3 regions of the Paenibacillus sp. FSL R5-0519 genome follow, and region 1 is predicted to be linked to each of the others. Evidence: riboswitches for the same ligand, from Rfam matches in the RefSeq annotation. Region 1 holds a riboswitch; each other region holds the start of a gene.

Region 1 (5,252 bases):
CTATACTGGATTGGTAGGCTTCTCGCAAGTTGCCCATTAGGTCGCGATAAGTCTCAAAGGTTTCCGATATTTTTACGGCATTTTCATAGATGTCACTGAAATACTTTTGCAGTTGATCATCGATGAGACGCAGATCTTTTTTGTTCAGTGTGTTAATGACCTCTTTCTGAGGTCCAAGGACTTTTTTCAGCCACAGAATCTCACTGCGCAGCCCGATGATTTCATTCAGATGTGACTTTTTGGTATGCATCAGAATGTCTTCCTCAAGCTTTTCGATTCGAGCTTCAATCCGGTCACCTACGGTGAAATAATTATCAACAATCAAGTCAACCAGCAAATACAGCAGACGATCCGGTGTACTGATTTCCTGTTCCCACAGGATTGGTTTCAGTGTGCGCAATTCGCTGACCTTTTGCTTCGTAACACTAATGATAAAATGTCTTCCGAGGAACAGGTTGACTGCACGCAGAAATATCTCTTCATCATCGAAACGGATGCTATTAATCACAATAAAATAATGGTTCTCATAAATTTCAATCTTCGGACGTTGTTCTTCGTCACTGAGACAGTCTTCCACAGCCAGATCATGCATCAAGAACAGCGGTTGAAGTACCGCCAAATCGTCTACATCTGCATCAATCCAGTAAAATCCTTCCGCTGGTGGAGTCAGCGCCTGCTGAATATCGTCCACCGGAATAAATACACCGTTGTTTACCAACCGGATTTTCATCGTTAATCTACTCCTTCTGCACCCGCCAACTCGGCGGATATTATCATTATGGGCGCAAAAAGAACAAATCAGCCGGTCGGCAGCGGAGCCTGGAGATCAGGGCTGCGTTCACTATATAATCAAACGGAAGTCACGTCCCGCTGCCGGCATGCTGATGTCAATTCTCTATGCAGTTTGTCGGAATTCGGCTGCCAGTCAGGCCTCGGGTCGCCATCCATTTAATATGTCACCTCTCACATAAGGGTTTATAACACCTTGTTTAGTATACCGCTGGTACAAGGTGCTTTCAAGCGCAAAAATGTGTCTATTTCGCGCCCTGAGGCAGTGTATGACAACGGATGAAGAACGGTTCCGATCTGGACAGCGGACAGAGAACTGCACCTTGACGTAAGGGCATTAATGTAATAAAGTAGACGGTGAACCATATTAAATTACAATCTAATACAGCGAAATCTTATCAAGAGTAGGTGGAGGGACTGGCCCGATGAAACCCGGCAACCGGCGGTATACCGCACGGTGCTAATTCTTGCAGCGACCTAGTGTCAAGTGGCACTGTTGTAACTGAGAGATGAGAGAGGCGCATATCTATTTACATATGACCTTTCTCGAAATCCGAGGAAGGTCTTTGTCATATGCCCCGACTTCTCAGCAGTGATTTTCGCTAAGGAACTTGAGGTTGTTTGTAACGTTGGATGAATGAGCAATTCAATGTTTTACAAGCTCAAGGCAGTCTGTCACTGTAATGATATGAAGACATCAAGCCAGTGGCAGCTGCATCTATCTATGCACAAGGAGGAGTTAGACTTACCATGCCAATCAAAATTCCGGATACTTTACCCGCAAAAGAAGTACTTGAAGGAGAGAATATCTTCGTCATGGATGAAACTTCTGCATACCAGCAGGATATTCGTCCACTCCGTATCGCTATATTAAACCTGATGCCGACAAAGGAAACGACCGAAACACAATTGCTTCGTCTGGTCGGAAACACGCCTATTCAGGTGGATGTTGTTCTCGTACATCCCAAATCCCATACGTCGAAGAATACGTCTCAGGAGTATTTGGATCTGTTCTATAAAACCTTCGATGAGATTGAGCACCGCCGTTTCGATGGCATGATTATTACGGGTGCCCCGGTGGAACAGATGGATTTTGAAGACGTGAACTATTGGAATGAAATCCAGGAGATCTTCGAATGGACCAAAACCAATGTGACTTCAACCCTCCACATATGTTGGGCTTCCCAAGCAGGTCTATACCATCATTTTGATGTGCCGAAAGTACCACTTGATGAAAAGTGCTTTGGTGTTTTCCCACATACGATCAATAAACCACATGTTCCATTGTTGCGTGGATTCGATGAGGTATTCAACGTTCCACATTCCCGTCATACGGAAGTGAGACGCGAAGATATTGAAAAGAATGAAAATTTAGAGATTTTGGCTGAATCCGAGGAAGCGGGTATCTTCCTGGTTGCGACCAAAGACGGCAAACAAATTTTTGCCACAGGTCATGCCGAGTACGACCCGTTCTCATTAAAGTGGGAGTATGACCGGGATGTAGCCAGAGGGTTGGATATTGCATTGCCTAGACACTATTATCCAAATAACGATCCTTCCCGTGTGCCACCGGCTACCTGGCGCGCTCATGCCAACTTATTATTCTCTAACTGGCTCAATTACTATGTGTATCAAGAAACACCTTACGATATTGGCCCGCAAATCTAATCGAGATTACAGGAGGATGCAGCAATGGAAGACAACAACAAGTTGAAAATCGAAAGCCGCTTAGCACAAATAGGGTCCATCAATGAACCGGTAACAGGCGCCATTAACTTTCCGATCTATCAATCCACTGCGTTTCGCCACCCGAAGCTAGGACAAAGCACGGGGTTTGATTATATTCGTACGACGAATCCAACCCGTAAAGTGTTGGAAGAAGCGGCTGCAGCGCTGGAGTCCGGTGATGCAGGGTTTGCCTGTAGCTCGGGTATGGCCGCCCTGCAAACGATTTTTGCCATGTTTGGTCAAGGAGATCATCTTATAGTATCGCTGGATTTGTATGGTGGGACCTATCGCCTGCTCGAACGCATTTTGTCCCGTTTCGGTGTAACCGCAAGTTATGTGGACACGAATGACCTGGCAGCACTGGAGAAGGTTCGTCAGCCAAATACCAAAGCGGTATTTATTGAGACACCAACCAATCCATTGATGATGATCACAGATGTGGAAGCCGTTGCTTCCTGGGCGAAAAAGTACAACCTGTTGACCATTGTTGACAACACGTTGTTAACTCCATTTTTCCAACGTCCGATTGAACTGGGCGCCGATATCATCATTCATAGCGCTACCAAATATCTGGGCGGACACAATGATGTGCTGGCCGGACTAATTATAACCAAGGGTGAGGCATTATCTGCAGAGATGGCTTTCCTGCATAATTCCATTGGAGCGGTATTGTCTCCAAGCGACTCCTACCAGTTGATGAAAGGCATGAAAACGCTGGCTCTTCGCATGGAGCGTCATGAATACAATGCGCTTACCATTGCCAAATACTTGCTTGAGCATCCAGCGGTGGGTGAAGTGTATCATCCAGGCCTGTCCGATCATCCGGGGTATGAGGTGCAGAATAAACAATCCACCGGTAACACAGGTATCTTCTCTTTTAAAGTGAAGGATGCACGTTACGTTGAACCATTGCTACGTCATATCAAACTGATTGCTTTTGCCGAAAGTCTCGGTGGAGTGGAATCACTCATGACCTACCCAGCGGTACAAACGCATGCGGATATTCCGCTTGAAATCCGTGATGCCGTAGGTGTCGATGACCGACTGCTCCGGTTCTCTGTAGGCATTGAACATGCGGATGATCTGATTGCAGATCTTGGCAATGCTCTGACAGCTGCACAACAGGAAGTTGAAGGAGGCGTGCACTCATGAGTGAGTCCAACAACAAGCCCAATTCTGAATTAAAATTTGATACCAAATTGCTTCATTTTGGTGATGAAATCGACAAAACAACTGGAGCCTCCAGTGTGCCAATCTATCAAGCCTCAACCTTCCATCATTTTGATATCTTCAATCCGCCTCAACATGATTACAGTCGTTCGGGTAATCCGACACGTCAGGCTCTGGAAGATTACATCACACTGCTGGAGGGCGGAGCGCGAGGATTCGCCTATTCATCGGGGATGGCTGCGATCTCCAGCGTGTTCATGATGTTCTCCGCAGGGGATCACATGATTGTAACGGAAGATGTATATGGAGGCACGTATCGGTTGCTTACTTCCATATTAAGCCGTATGCAGATTGAGACGACTTTTGTGGACATGACCAATATAGATGAAGTAAAAGCGGCGCTCAAGCCGAACACCAAGGCAGTTTATATGGAAACACCGTCCAACCCTACTCTGCGTATTACGGATATCGCTGCCGTAACTGACTGGTCGAAGGAACATGACCTGATCACGATTCTGGATAACACCTTTATGACACCGTACTATCAGCGTCCAATTGAGCTTGGTGTGGATATCGTCGTACATAGTGCTACCAAGTTCCTAGGGGGGCATAGTGATGTGCTTGCAGGCTTAGCAGTTGCTCGCACGGAATCACTTGGCGTACAACTGAAACAGTTGCAAAATGGACTTGGAACTGTACTCGGGGCACAAGAATCCTGGCTTCTGATGCGCGGGATGAAAACCTTGGGGGCTCGTATGGCTCATAGTGAACGGAGTACAGCCAGACTTGCGGCATGGCTTAATGAACGCAGTGATATTACCGCTGTCTTTTACCCTGGACTGGAGGATCATCCGGGCCGCGAGGCACATGAGCGCCAGTCAACAGGATATGGAGCTGTCGTTTCATTTGACGTCGGTTCAGGAGATCGTGCAAAAGCAGTTCTTAACCGGGTGAAGCTACCCATTGTTGCTGTAAGCCTGGGAGCTGTCGAGAGTATTCTGTCCTACCCAGCGATGATGTCTCATGCAGCAATGCCGGCTGAGGTTCGCCGGGACCGTGGCATTACAGACGGGTTGCTGCGTTTCTCGGTAGGTCTGGAAGATATCGAAGATCTGATTGTAGATTTGGAACAAGCACTTCAGGAATCCTAGCAAAAGGGAGAATCCAAATAGCCCTATGGGTATCACTTAAGTTCGGATAAATTCCATTCCATATGTAAAAATTTTTACTTATTTTTAAAGCACCTTTGCATAAGGTGCTTTTTTTCACATGTAACCTGTGTTACGATATGTGGAGTACAGAAATGCGATGTTGCCACCAGAACTTGCTTCTTTTGAACAAGTTGGGACGGATCGTTATATAATTTCTCTTCATGAGGGAGGCTTTTTTACGATGAGTACGGTAGACCGTATCTTAGATAAAGCCCTTCGGGGCGAACGTTTGGACTTGGAAGACACGATTCAGTTATTTGAATCCAATGAAGTGGACAAAATCGGGGCAGCTGCTAATGTCGTTATGAAACGCATGCACCCTGAGCCATACAGAACATTTGTAATTGGGCGTAA
Region 2 (5,252 bases), 2.5 Mb from region 1:
TTGCGCCAGCGATGGGTATCGTGGGAGGTCTGATTATTGGACAAGCAGCAGTACAAGCAGGAATCATAAGCCAATTCCTGGTTATTGTCGTTGCGGTTACGGCGATCTCTTCCTTTACGATTCCGGTCTATAGTGCGGGATTAACGCTAAGAATTCTGCGATTTGCCGCTATGTTCAGCGCAGCCGTACTCGGATTGTTTGGCGTGGTTATGTTCTTTCTGCTTGTATGCACGCATCTGGCTCGACTTTCCAGTTTTGGCGTACCTTATGTTGCACCGGCCGTTCCTTATCATATGAATGACTGGAAGGATTTCGTTATACGTGCTCCGTTAAACATGATGAGAATGCGTCCCGATATGAGTAATCCACTCGACAAGGATCGAAAAGAATAAATTGAATCCCATGGACACGAGGGTTGGAGGTGAAGTAGAGTGAATGGTTCCCCACAAAAGATAACCACAACACAGGCTGTTGTCATTATTGTGAATTACATGCTTGGCGCCGGGATCCTGACGTTACCTCGAACGACCAGTAAGGCTGTCGGAACACCGGATGTCTGGATATCCATTATTCTGTCGGGACTGATTATTGCAGGTGTCGGCATTATTCTGGTTACCTTATGTCGCAGATTTCCGGGAAAAACGGTATTCCAGTTCACCCGTGAAATTACGGGGAGCTGGATTGCTTACATATTGGGATTTGCCATGATTATGTATTTTATGGTGATTGCCGCATTCGAAATTAGAGTCATGGCTGAAGTAACAGGGATGTATCTGCTTGAACGTACGCCCACATGGGCGATTGTAATGGTCTTCATGTGGATCGGTATATATATGATCTCAGGCGGGCTTGGTGTCATTGTAAGGGTGTTCGAGATTATTCTGCCGATTACAATCATTATATTTGTCATTGAAATTCTGCTGAGTAATCAGCTATTTGAGATTGGAAATCTTAGACCAGTGCTCGGCGAAGGTCTTATGCCTGTTTTCAAAGGACTCAAGCCTTCCCTATTATCATATACGGGGTATGAGGTGATGCTAATCATGACTGCTTATATGAAAAATCCGAAGAAGAGCAATATGGCAATGAGCTGGGGAATCTTCGTAACGACCGCGATCTATTTAATTACAGTTGTCATGGTTGTCGGTAGCCTATCCCTGGATGGAATCAAAACACGAACTTGGCCAACGCTGGATTTGGTAAGAAGCTTCGAGATACAAGGATTAATATTCGAACGATTTGAATCCTTATTGCTGGTCATCTGGATTATGCAGATTTTTTCGACTACCGCGATCACACATTACTGTGCTTCGGTGGGCATTCGTGATTTGTTCCGTTCCAAAAAAATCAAAGGCATTATGTACGGTCTGCTTCCGTTCATTTATGTGACAGCCATGATGCCCAAAACGGTGGACGATACTTTTGCGCTTGGAGATATGCTGGGCAATGCATCTGTTTATTTATTTGGCATTCTACCTCTGGTGTTACTGTTGATAAGTCTGATTCGCAAAAAAGGAGGCAAGCGTGTATGATTCCATTCCGTATGTTCTTACGTGTAGCTTCTGCCTTGTGTATTCTGTTATTGATATCCGGATGCTGGAGCAGTCGAGAAATAGAGGATTTAAGTCTTTATGTCGGTCTTGGAATTGATGTCGGCAAAGAGACGGAATTCGAGAAAGACATCGCTGCTCAGGGAGGCTCATATCCTAAGAAGAACTATGTAACTGCTACGGTGCAGATCGCTCCGGGCTTTTCCGACAGTCAATCGAGCCAGCAATCCGGTTCTCCTTCTTCCGGCAAAACATCCTATGCCAATGAACAGCTCAGTGGAGATTCCATGCTGCAAATCTTCCGCCAGTTTGCACTAAGGCGGGATCGCCCCCTCATTGGACATCATCTGAAAGTTATCGTCGTCTCCAAGGATATCGCCAAAAAATATGGTTTGGACCAATTACTTGATTTTGTACTACGGGATAATGATATTCGACCGAACTGCCTGGTGCTGATCAGTCATCATTCTGCATTAGATGTGTTAACATCACAAGATCCTTCTCGAATACCAGCATTCTATCTCACAGGCATTACGAACAACTCTTATATATCCAATAAAATACTTGATCCGGTTCTGCTGTCCAAGTTAGACGCACAAATGCAATCCGGATCGAGCTTCTTGCTACAGAATGTATTAAACTCCGATGGAGAGGATAAGTTCTCCGGAGGCAGCATCTTTGATGGGAAAACGACCAAGTTCATCGGAGAACTTAGTCAAACAGATCTGGAAGGGTTGTCATGGCTCAATTCCAAAAAAAAGGGAGGCGTCTTGAAGACACACAATAAAGAAGGATTCACTGTGTTGTTCGAAATGAAGAAGAAAAAGGTGAAAATCACCCCGAAGGTAGTTGGCAATGATATTTCATTCCATGTGAAGACTGAATCCGAGGGCTGGCTGATGGAGGATTGGCGCGCTCCCGAGGAAGAGGAAAAAGGTGAATATCTTAGAGAATTAGAAAAGGATTTTGCTGAACTGGCCGAACAACAGATTCGTCAGGTATTGTACAAACTTCAGCATACCTATAAAGTCGATGTAGCGGATTTTCGGGATAGCTTGCGTATTAAACATCCAAAAACATGGAAGAAGGTCAAGGACGATTGGGACCGAATCTTCAGCACCGTGCCGATTACGTATGATGTCAAGATATCCATCACCAATCCGGGGTCTTCCACAGAATAGCGAGATTATGATTTAAATATTGACACATTCATGATCAATCGCTATATTTATAAAAAATCATTTTCTTATCCAGAGAGGTGGAGGGACTGGCCCTTAGAAACCTCAGCAACAGATCTGAAGGATACTGTGCTAATTCCAGCGGGTGAACAGCCTGATAGATAGGAGCGTTTGTTTTTATTTGTCAGTAACGGCGCACTCTTTAGGAAGAGTGGGTCTTTTTTGTTTTTTCTGGATGAAGAAGTAGGGAGCAGTAGGTATGGAGAACAACAGCGACAAAGGGCATTTTCAACGGAAAATGCAGGCACGGCATGTGGTCATGCTCTCTCTCGGAGGAGTCATCGGAACGGGATTATTCCTGAGCTCAGGTTATACGATCCAGCAGGCGGGACCCTTGGGCACCATTCTGTCCTACCTGATTGGAGCTATCGTTGTATATCTGGTAATGCTCTGTCTTGGTGAACTGTCTGTTCATATGCCGGAGACGGGAGCATTCCATAGTTATGCAGCCAAATATATCGGACCAGCAACAGGTTACACGGTAGCTTGGTTGTACTGGTTAACCTGGACTGTTGCGCTTGGCTCTGAATTCACAGCCGCCGGTCTGCTGATGCAGCGTTGGTTCCCATCTGTAAACGTATGGATATGGAGCGCACTTTTTGCACTAATGATCTTTTTGTTCAATGCTCTAACGGTAAAACTTTTTGCGGAATCCGAGTTCTGGTTCTCATCTGTCAAAGTAGTTACCATTGTAATTTTCATTATTATTGGTGGTGCAGCGATGTTTGGATTCATCCCCATGGCGGATGCTGAACCGGCTCCATTCCTTTCGAATATTACAGCATTCGGGTGGTTCCCTCATGGGGCTACAGCGATATTGATGACCATGCTTGCTGTAAACTTTGCATTCTCAGGCACCGAGTTAATCGGTATCGCCGCCGGTGAGACGGAGAACCCGGAAAAGACGATACCGAAGGCTATTCATACCACGCTGTGGCGTTTGGTTATTTTTTTCATCGGAACGATTGTGATCTTGTCCGCCTTGCTGCCCATGTCGGATGCCAGTGTACTGGAAAGTCCGTTTGTAGCGGTAATGGAGCGGGTAGGTGTACCCTATGCAGCAGACATCATGAACTTTGTTATTCTGACGGCGATTCTCTCTGCTGCCAATTCGGGCCTCTATGCATCTTCACGGATGCTCTGGTCTCTGGCTGACAAAAGAACGATCTCTCCGTGGTTTGCCAAATTGACCAAGCGCGGGGTACCGCTGAATGCACTTCTGATCAGTATGGTGGGTGGTGCACTGGCTCTGCTGTCCAGCATCATTGCGCCAGGTACGGTGTATATTACGCTGGTCTCCATATCAGGTCTGGCTGTCGTTGCCGTATGGATGAGCATCAGCGCTTCCCAGTATATGTTCCGCAGACAGTATATCCGGGAAGGACATGAGGTCAAAGATCTGGTCTACCGTACACCACTGTATCCTGTGGTACCGATTGTTTCATTTATATTATGCCTGGCTTCATGTATAGGTATTGCTTTCGACCCGACACAGCGAATTGCGCTGTATTGTGGGGTTCCATTTATCGCAGTATGTTACGCAGCTTATTATCTGACAGAACGTGTGAATAAGAAAAGAGGACAAGTACATGACGCAAGTACAACAGACTAATCCCATAGAACAGATCCTACGTGAGCATCCGGTCATGATTCTGGATGGAGCGCTGGCAACGGAACTTGAACAGCATGGCTGTGATCTGGATGATCCACTATGGTCGGCTCGTGTATTGCTCGAGAATCCAGATGTTATCGTTCAGGTCCATGCGGATTATTTCCGTGCAGGAGCCGACTGTGCGATTACATCCAGTTATCAGGCGACGGTGGATGGCTTCCGCAAGAGAGGAATCGGAGAGCAAGAAGCGTTGGACCTGATTCGCAAGACGGTGCAGCTGGCTGCACAGGCGAGAGATGACGTATGGGCAGAAGTGCAGGACGGGGGATTTGAGAACACGGCAGTCAAACCGGAGGGCAATCTGGTATTCGGAACGGCACAACAAACGTCTGATGTCTTCGAGACAGGGGTCTTGGCTCGGCCACGACCGATGGTTGCTGCATCCGTTGGGCCCTACGGCGCTTATCTAGCTGATGGATCGGAGTATGTCGGTCACTACGGTGTGACAGATGAGACGTTGGCTGCATTTCATCGTCCGCGGATGGCCGCGCTGCTTGAAGCGGGTGCTGATATTCTAGCTTTTGAGACGATTCCATCCTTGCAGGAAGCACAGGTGCTGGTTGATTTGCTGAAGGAGTTTCCTCATGCATATGCCTGGTTATCTTTCTCTTTAAAAGACGGGACAAACATCAGCGAGGGCACACCGCTTGAGTTATGTGCACAGACGTTTGGCTCCGAGCCGCAGATTGCGGCGATTGGCCTGAACTGTGCTCCGATGGAAGTGGTGACGGAAGCCGTAGGTATTCTCAGCCGTGCCAGCGACAAACCTGTTATTGTGTATCCGAACTCGGG
Region 3 (5,252 bases), 2.8 Mb from region 1:
ATAAGTTCAAATGATGAATATTCACACAGACACTCCGATGACAGAATAACCTTCCGATCGCTGTTATTGTGTAAATGTTGAAAGAACTTATATAAAAGTATGACAGGTTCATGTCGTAAAAGGGTATACTAAAAAAAATGCCATTTCTCTTGAAATAGGGAAATGGCGTTTGTGTGTTTAGGATTCAGTTTAAGACACAATTCAACTGGCATATCCCTCAATTACATATCCCCAGTGACCTATGGGTCATTATTTCATCAGACGTTAACATTTTGTCACAAAGCGCGGGCGTCAATGAACATTTTATCCGGTATAATGAATTTAGTTGTGAAATAAGTGTCAAAGTATCGAAACAAGCGGAGAATATTCTTCGCCATCTTAAACCAACAGCGGGTGAGAAAAAATTGAAACACTTAACTTTGTTTAAATGGTTAACCGTATTAACCTGTCTTGTCATGTTTCTGGCCACTTTTGGTGGAGGCATCGTAACCAAAACGGAATCGGGCCTTGGTTGCGGAACGGAATGGCCTTTATGTAACGGGAAACTCGTTCCGGCACATACTGTGGCTTCACTTATTGAATATTCCCATCGCGCTGTAAGCGCACTGGCTGGATTGTTGTCCATTGCCTCGTTTGTTGCTTTTCTGCTGTTTGGCAAGTCACGTCGTGACCTGCAATTGTTCTCTTTCTTAACCCTGGTATTTGTTATCGTGCAGGGAATTATGGGGGCTTTTGCTGTTGTCTTCTCCCAATCTTCAGCAGTCATGGCACTGCATTTCGGCTTTGCACTGATTGCTTTTGCCAGTTCCCTGATGATGGCGCTGGGCATAAGGCAGGAGGCAAAAGATGGCGGATTGGAGCGACTGAATAAATACCCTCGGGTGAGCAAAAAATTCAGGAATCTGGTCTGGTTCTCCACCATTTACACATATCTCGTGGTATACACAGGTGCATTTGTGAGCCACACGAATTCTGCTGGCGGATGTTCCGGATTTCCGCTCTGTAACGGGCAGATTATTCCTGAGCTTTCAGGAGGGGTAGCGGTTGCTTTTGCTCACCGTGCAGCAGCAGCGTCGCTCGTCATTGTTATTGCAATTCTGGGTCATTTCGCTTACCGTAATCATCCAGACAACAAGGAAATGCGTACCCTTGGCGTGGTATCCGTTGTTCTCATCCTGATGCAAGTCGTTATTGGTATTTTCATGATGGTGACAATGAACCGCCCGGAAGTATACATGTTCGTAGCGCTCGCTCATATGCTGGATATCGCCATATTGTTCGGGGTTTTGACGTATATGAGTTTCCTGGTGTACAAGCTGCATCGACCGGTTAATCGGTTCTAGATACAGATACAGTTCTCTTGAAGGTACTCGGCCTAATATGAAAGTCCACCATCCAGTGATGTACATCATTGGACAGGTGGACTTTGTTTGATGTCAGGGGGATCAGGGCAACCTATGGCAAGCAGCAATTACACGGAATGGATGAAGTTTTACGGTGATGAATTCTTGTTGATTCGGAAAAGAGGAGGTTAAATATGCTGCGAACGTTGTTGGGGGAAAAACCGCGTATAAACGAAGGTAAATTGAAGGAAGCGATGGACTCCATGGCGCATACACTTGAGCTCTTTCAGCGGCAAATGCATGTGGATCATGATCCCACGCATGACTATCGGAAACTGTATGTGTGGACTCAGGGACTCATCTCCTCACTGGATGAACTGGAGCAAAGCAGCTTCGCTGCAGCTCATTTTCGCAAAAAGGTCGTTGCAGGCTCAACGGACGACATGACGCCGACTGAAAAAGCCGAGTATGCCCGATATGTGTATTTCTACAAAGATGGCTTCATCCGCTGCTTTGCCATTCTGGATAAAGTCGGTACCGTATTGAATGAAATATTCCAGTTGAATACTTCAAATACAAAAGCGCATTTTTCTTATTTTACGGTGTTAAGGCAGTTCGATTATGCGAGGGAGCATCATGATCTTGCGTTGAAATTAATTCAGATCAAGGACTCATACCGGGAGCCGATGAGCAAGCTGCGCAAACGACGTAATATGGAAATTCACTACATGAACTCAGAAATGCACGATGACCTGTGGCAGTTACACCAGACCTTGCAAGGTAAAGTAAAGTTGGAGGATCTGAATCAGCATGTGCAGGAAATGCGTCAGGGCGTGGATATGGTCTGTGAAACGTTAACAGCCTCTTATCGTTATATCAATAAAATATGGCAAAGAAATAATTCCCTTTGACAAATCGGAATACTTGGAATATACTGAGTTTCAATTAGAGTGTTACAATGACGAAGAAAGAACTGATATTTCTCAAAAGTTACATTCACATTATAAAGCATGAACTACATGAACTTATAAAATCCTACAATAACATATTTCTTATCGAGAGCGGCGGAGGGACAGGCCCGATGAAGCCCGGCAACCGATTTGTAATGACATGATACATGTATCATTCGTTATAAATGTTAGGTGCTAATTCCTACAAAATGGTGCAAGGCACGATTTTGGCAGATGAGAAGGTATATTCTTTCACGTGAAGAGCCCTCTTTGTTTCTGCAAAGGGCTCTTTTTTTGTACTTTAAGGGGAGTTTTCCTTTAGATCGGGTAAAGATACATGTAGGTGGTTGGAAAGGGGCAAGTGCGATTGATTGAATTAAAAGGATTAACCAAAACGTACGGCAAAGGAAAAAAGTCTACAACAGCGTTATCCGAGTTGAATTTGAACATCCAAAAGGGTGAAATCTACGGCGTTATTGGGCATTCCGGAGCGGGTAAAAGTACACTGATTCGCTGTATTAATTTGCTGGAGCGGCCTACGGAGGGTGAAGTATGGGTTGACGGGATCAATCTGACTGAACTGAGCAAAACCGAATTGCAGCAACAGAGACGCAAGATCGGGATGATTTTTCAACACTTCAATCTGTTATCCTCTGCAACGGTATATGATAATGTGGCTTTTCCTCTAAAGCTTGTGGATACACCCAAGGATGCCATTGATCGCAAAGTGAAGGAAATGCTCAATCTCGTTGGTCTGGAGAACCATAGCAACAAATATCCAGCTCAATTGTCAGGTGGACAGAAACAACGTGTGGGGATTGCGAGAGCACTTGCGAGTGATCCGAATGTACTTCTATGTGATGAGGCTACTTCAGCACTTGATCCGCAGACGACAAATTCAATTCTGAAGTTATTGCTCGACATTAACGAAAAGTACAACCTTACGATTGTGCTGATTACACATGAGATGCATGTCATTCAAAACATATGTGACAAGGTGGCTGTCATTCATCAAGGTGGCATTGTGGAACAGGGACCTGTAACCGAAGTGTTCCTGAAACCGCAGCATGCGATTACGCGGGACTTCATGATGCGTGACCATGAAGCTGGACTGGCTCTGGAAGAGACCGCTCTGGCGAATGCAGGCATTGAATTGCAGGCAGGTGTTGCTTCGAAACTTGTGAAGATATCCTTTCTGGGGAACAAAACATATGAAGCGATTTTGTCCAGAACGGTTCGTAAGACGGGTGTGGATTTTGCCATCCTGCAAGGAACGATCTCTACGATTAAACAGGTTCCTTATGGACAACTGACCGTTCGGTTCGAAGGTGATTCCAATGCGATTGATCGGACGATATCCGAATTGACCGCTGACGGACTTGATGTGGAGGTGCTTCGTTAGATGGATTTTTCAACAGTTCGTTGGGAAGAGGTTGGTAAAGCTTCCATAGAGACACTGCAAATTTTGGGTGTATCAGGCCTATTCACCGTTATCTTTGGTTTACCACTCGGAGTTCTGCTGTTTATGACAGCCCGATCTGCTTCGATCAAGTCACGGACGGTGTACATTATATTGTCCTTGATTGTAAATATTTTGCGATCAGTTCCATTTATCATTTTGATTGTTGCTCTTATTCCATTTACTCGTTCACTCGTCGGTACAGCTACAGGTGTGTTAGGTGTTATACCTCCTTTGGTTATTTCAGCCGCTCCTTACTTCGCCCGATTAGTGGAAACTACTTTGCGTGAAGTGGATCGTGGGGTTATAGAAGCAGCTCAGGCCATGGGCGCATCGACCGGACAGATTGTAAGACGGGTGTTGTTGCCTGAGGCACTGCCTGGTCTGCTCGCTGGGATTACCATTACCATCGTTACGCTCGTCTCTTATACGGCAATGGCGGGCATGGTTGGTGGTGGAGGACTGGGAACGCTGGCAATTAACTATGGATACTTCCGTTATCAATATGAGGTTATGATCATTTCCGTTGTGTTTATGGTCATTCTCGTGCAAATTCTCCAGATGGCTGGAGATCGCTTGGTCACATTTTTCACCAGGAAATAACACATAGATAACATGATGGCTGTGCAGTCATTCGAACGCCACATGAAAAAAATGATTAGAGAAGGGGTTTTACACATGAAAAAATGGTCATTCGCTCTACTTAGTCTTATGTTGATTGCAGTTCTCGCAGCTTGCGGGAACAACAAGGATGCCGATAGCGGTGCAGACAATTCAGCAGGTGCACCACGCACGGTTGAATTGAAAGTGGGAGCTTCACCTACACCACACGCAGAGATTCTGGAAAGCATCAAACCTGAACTGGAAGCACAAGGCATTCGTCTGCAAGTCGTTACGTTCAATGATTATGTACAACCCAACCAGCAACTTGCTGATAAAAAATTGGATGCAAACTTCTTCCAGCACCAGCCTTACTTGGACACAGAGAATAAAGAACGTGGATTCAACCTCGTTGCTGTAACACCTGTTCATGTTGAACCTTTTGGCGGATACTCCAAAAAGATTAAATCTTTGGATGAATTAGCTGATGGCGCAAAAGTAGCCATTCCAAATGACCCATCCAATGGTGGACGTGCACTGTTGTTGCTCGCGAAGGAAGGCATTATTACGCTGAAAGACAATACAAATATCACATCTACAATTCAAGATATCACAGCCAATCCGAAGAACCTGAATATCATCGAGCTGGATGCAGCCATGATGCCTCGTCAATTGGATGAAGCGGATCTGGTATTCATCAACGCCAACTATGCGCTTGAAGCGAACCTGAATCCGGCGAATGATGCTTTGCTGATCGAAGATCTGCAAGGTAACCCATACGCGAACATCCTCGTTTCCCGTGAGGACAACAAGGATTCCGATGCAATTCAGAAACTGGCTGCTGCCCTGCACTCCGAAGAAGTGAAAACATTTATCAAAGAGCGTTATAAAGGTGCAGTT

The links. A riboswitch is a leader RNA that binds a small molecule or an ion and turns the genes downstream of it on or off. The one in region 1 is predicted to bind S-adenosylmethionine.
Region 2: another riboswitch for S-adenosylmethionine. It lies ahead of mmuP (S-methylmethionine permease); the one in region 1 lies ahead of metA (homoserine O-succinyltransferase).
Region 3: another riboswitch for S-adenosylmethionine. It lies ahead of MKY73_RS03965 (methionine ABC transporter ATP-binding protein); the one in region 1 lies ahead of metA (homoserine O-succinyltransferase).

Annotation. Positions count from the first base shown of each region.
Region 1 covers NZ_CP150234.1:4,635,480-4,640,731, reverse strand. Annotated here, with positions in the region: gene corA (magnesium/cobalt transporter CorA) at 1-730, opposite strand, end outside; SAM riboswitch class I at 1,182-1,305, shown strand; gene metA (homoserine O-succinyltransferase) at 1,540-2,457, shown strand; gene MKY73_RS20755 (aminotransferase class I/II-fold pyridoxal phosphate-dependent enzyme) at 2,482-3,669, shown strand; gene MKY73_RS20750 (aminotransferase class I/II-fold pyridoxal phosphate-dependent enzyme) at 3,666-4,838, shown strand; gene mqnC (cyclic dehypoxanthinyl futalosine synthase) at 5,080-5,252, shown strand, end outside.
Region 2 covers NZ_CP150234.1:582,224-587,475, forward strand. Annotated here, with positions in the region: gene MKY73_RS02560 (spore germination protein) at 1-392, shown strand, start outside; gene MKY73_RS02565 (GerAB/ArcD/ProY family transporter) at 432-1,532, shown strand; gene MKY73_RS02570 (Ger(x)C family spore germination protein) at 1,529-2,731, shown strand; SAM riboswitch class I at 2,794-2,896, shown strand; gene mmuP (S-methylmethionine permease) at 2,988-4,400, shown strand; gene mmuM (homocysteine S-methyltransferase) at 4,378-5,252, shown strand, end outside.
Region 3 covers NZ_CP150234.1:896,406-901,657, forward strand. Annotated here, with positions in the region: gene MKY73_RS03955 (heme A synthase) at 405-1,343, shown strand; gene MKY73_RS03960 (Cthe_2314 family HEPN domain-containing protein) at 1,538-2,254, shown strand; SAM riboswitch class I at 2,393-2,534, shown strand; gene MKY73_RS03965 (methionine ABC transporter ATP-binding protein) at 2,661-3,695, shown strand; gene MKY73_RS03970 (methionine ABC transporter permease) at 3,696-4,355, shown strand; gene MKY73_RS03975 (MetQ/NlpA family ABC transporter substrate-binding protein) at 4,431-5,252, shown strand, end outside.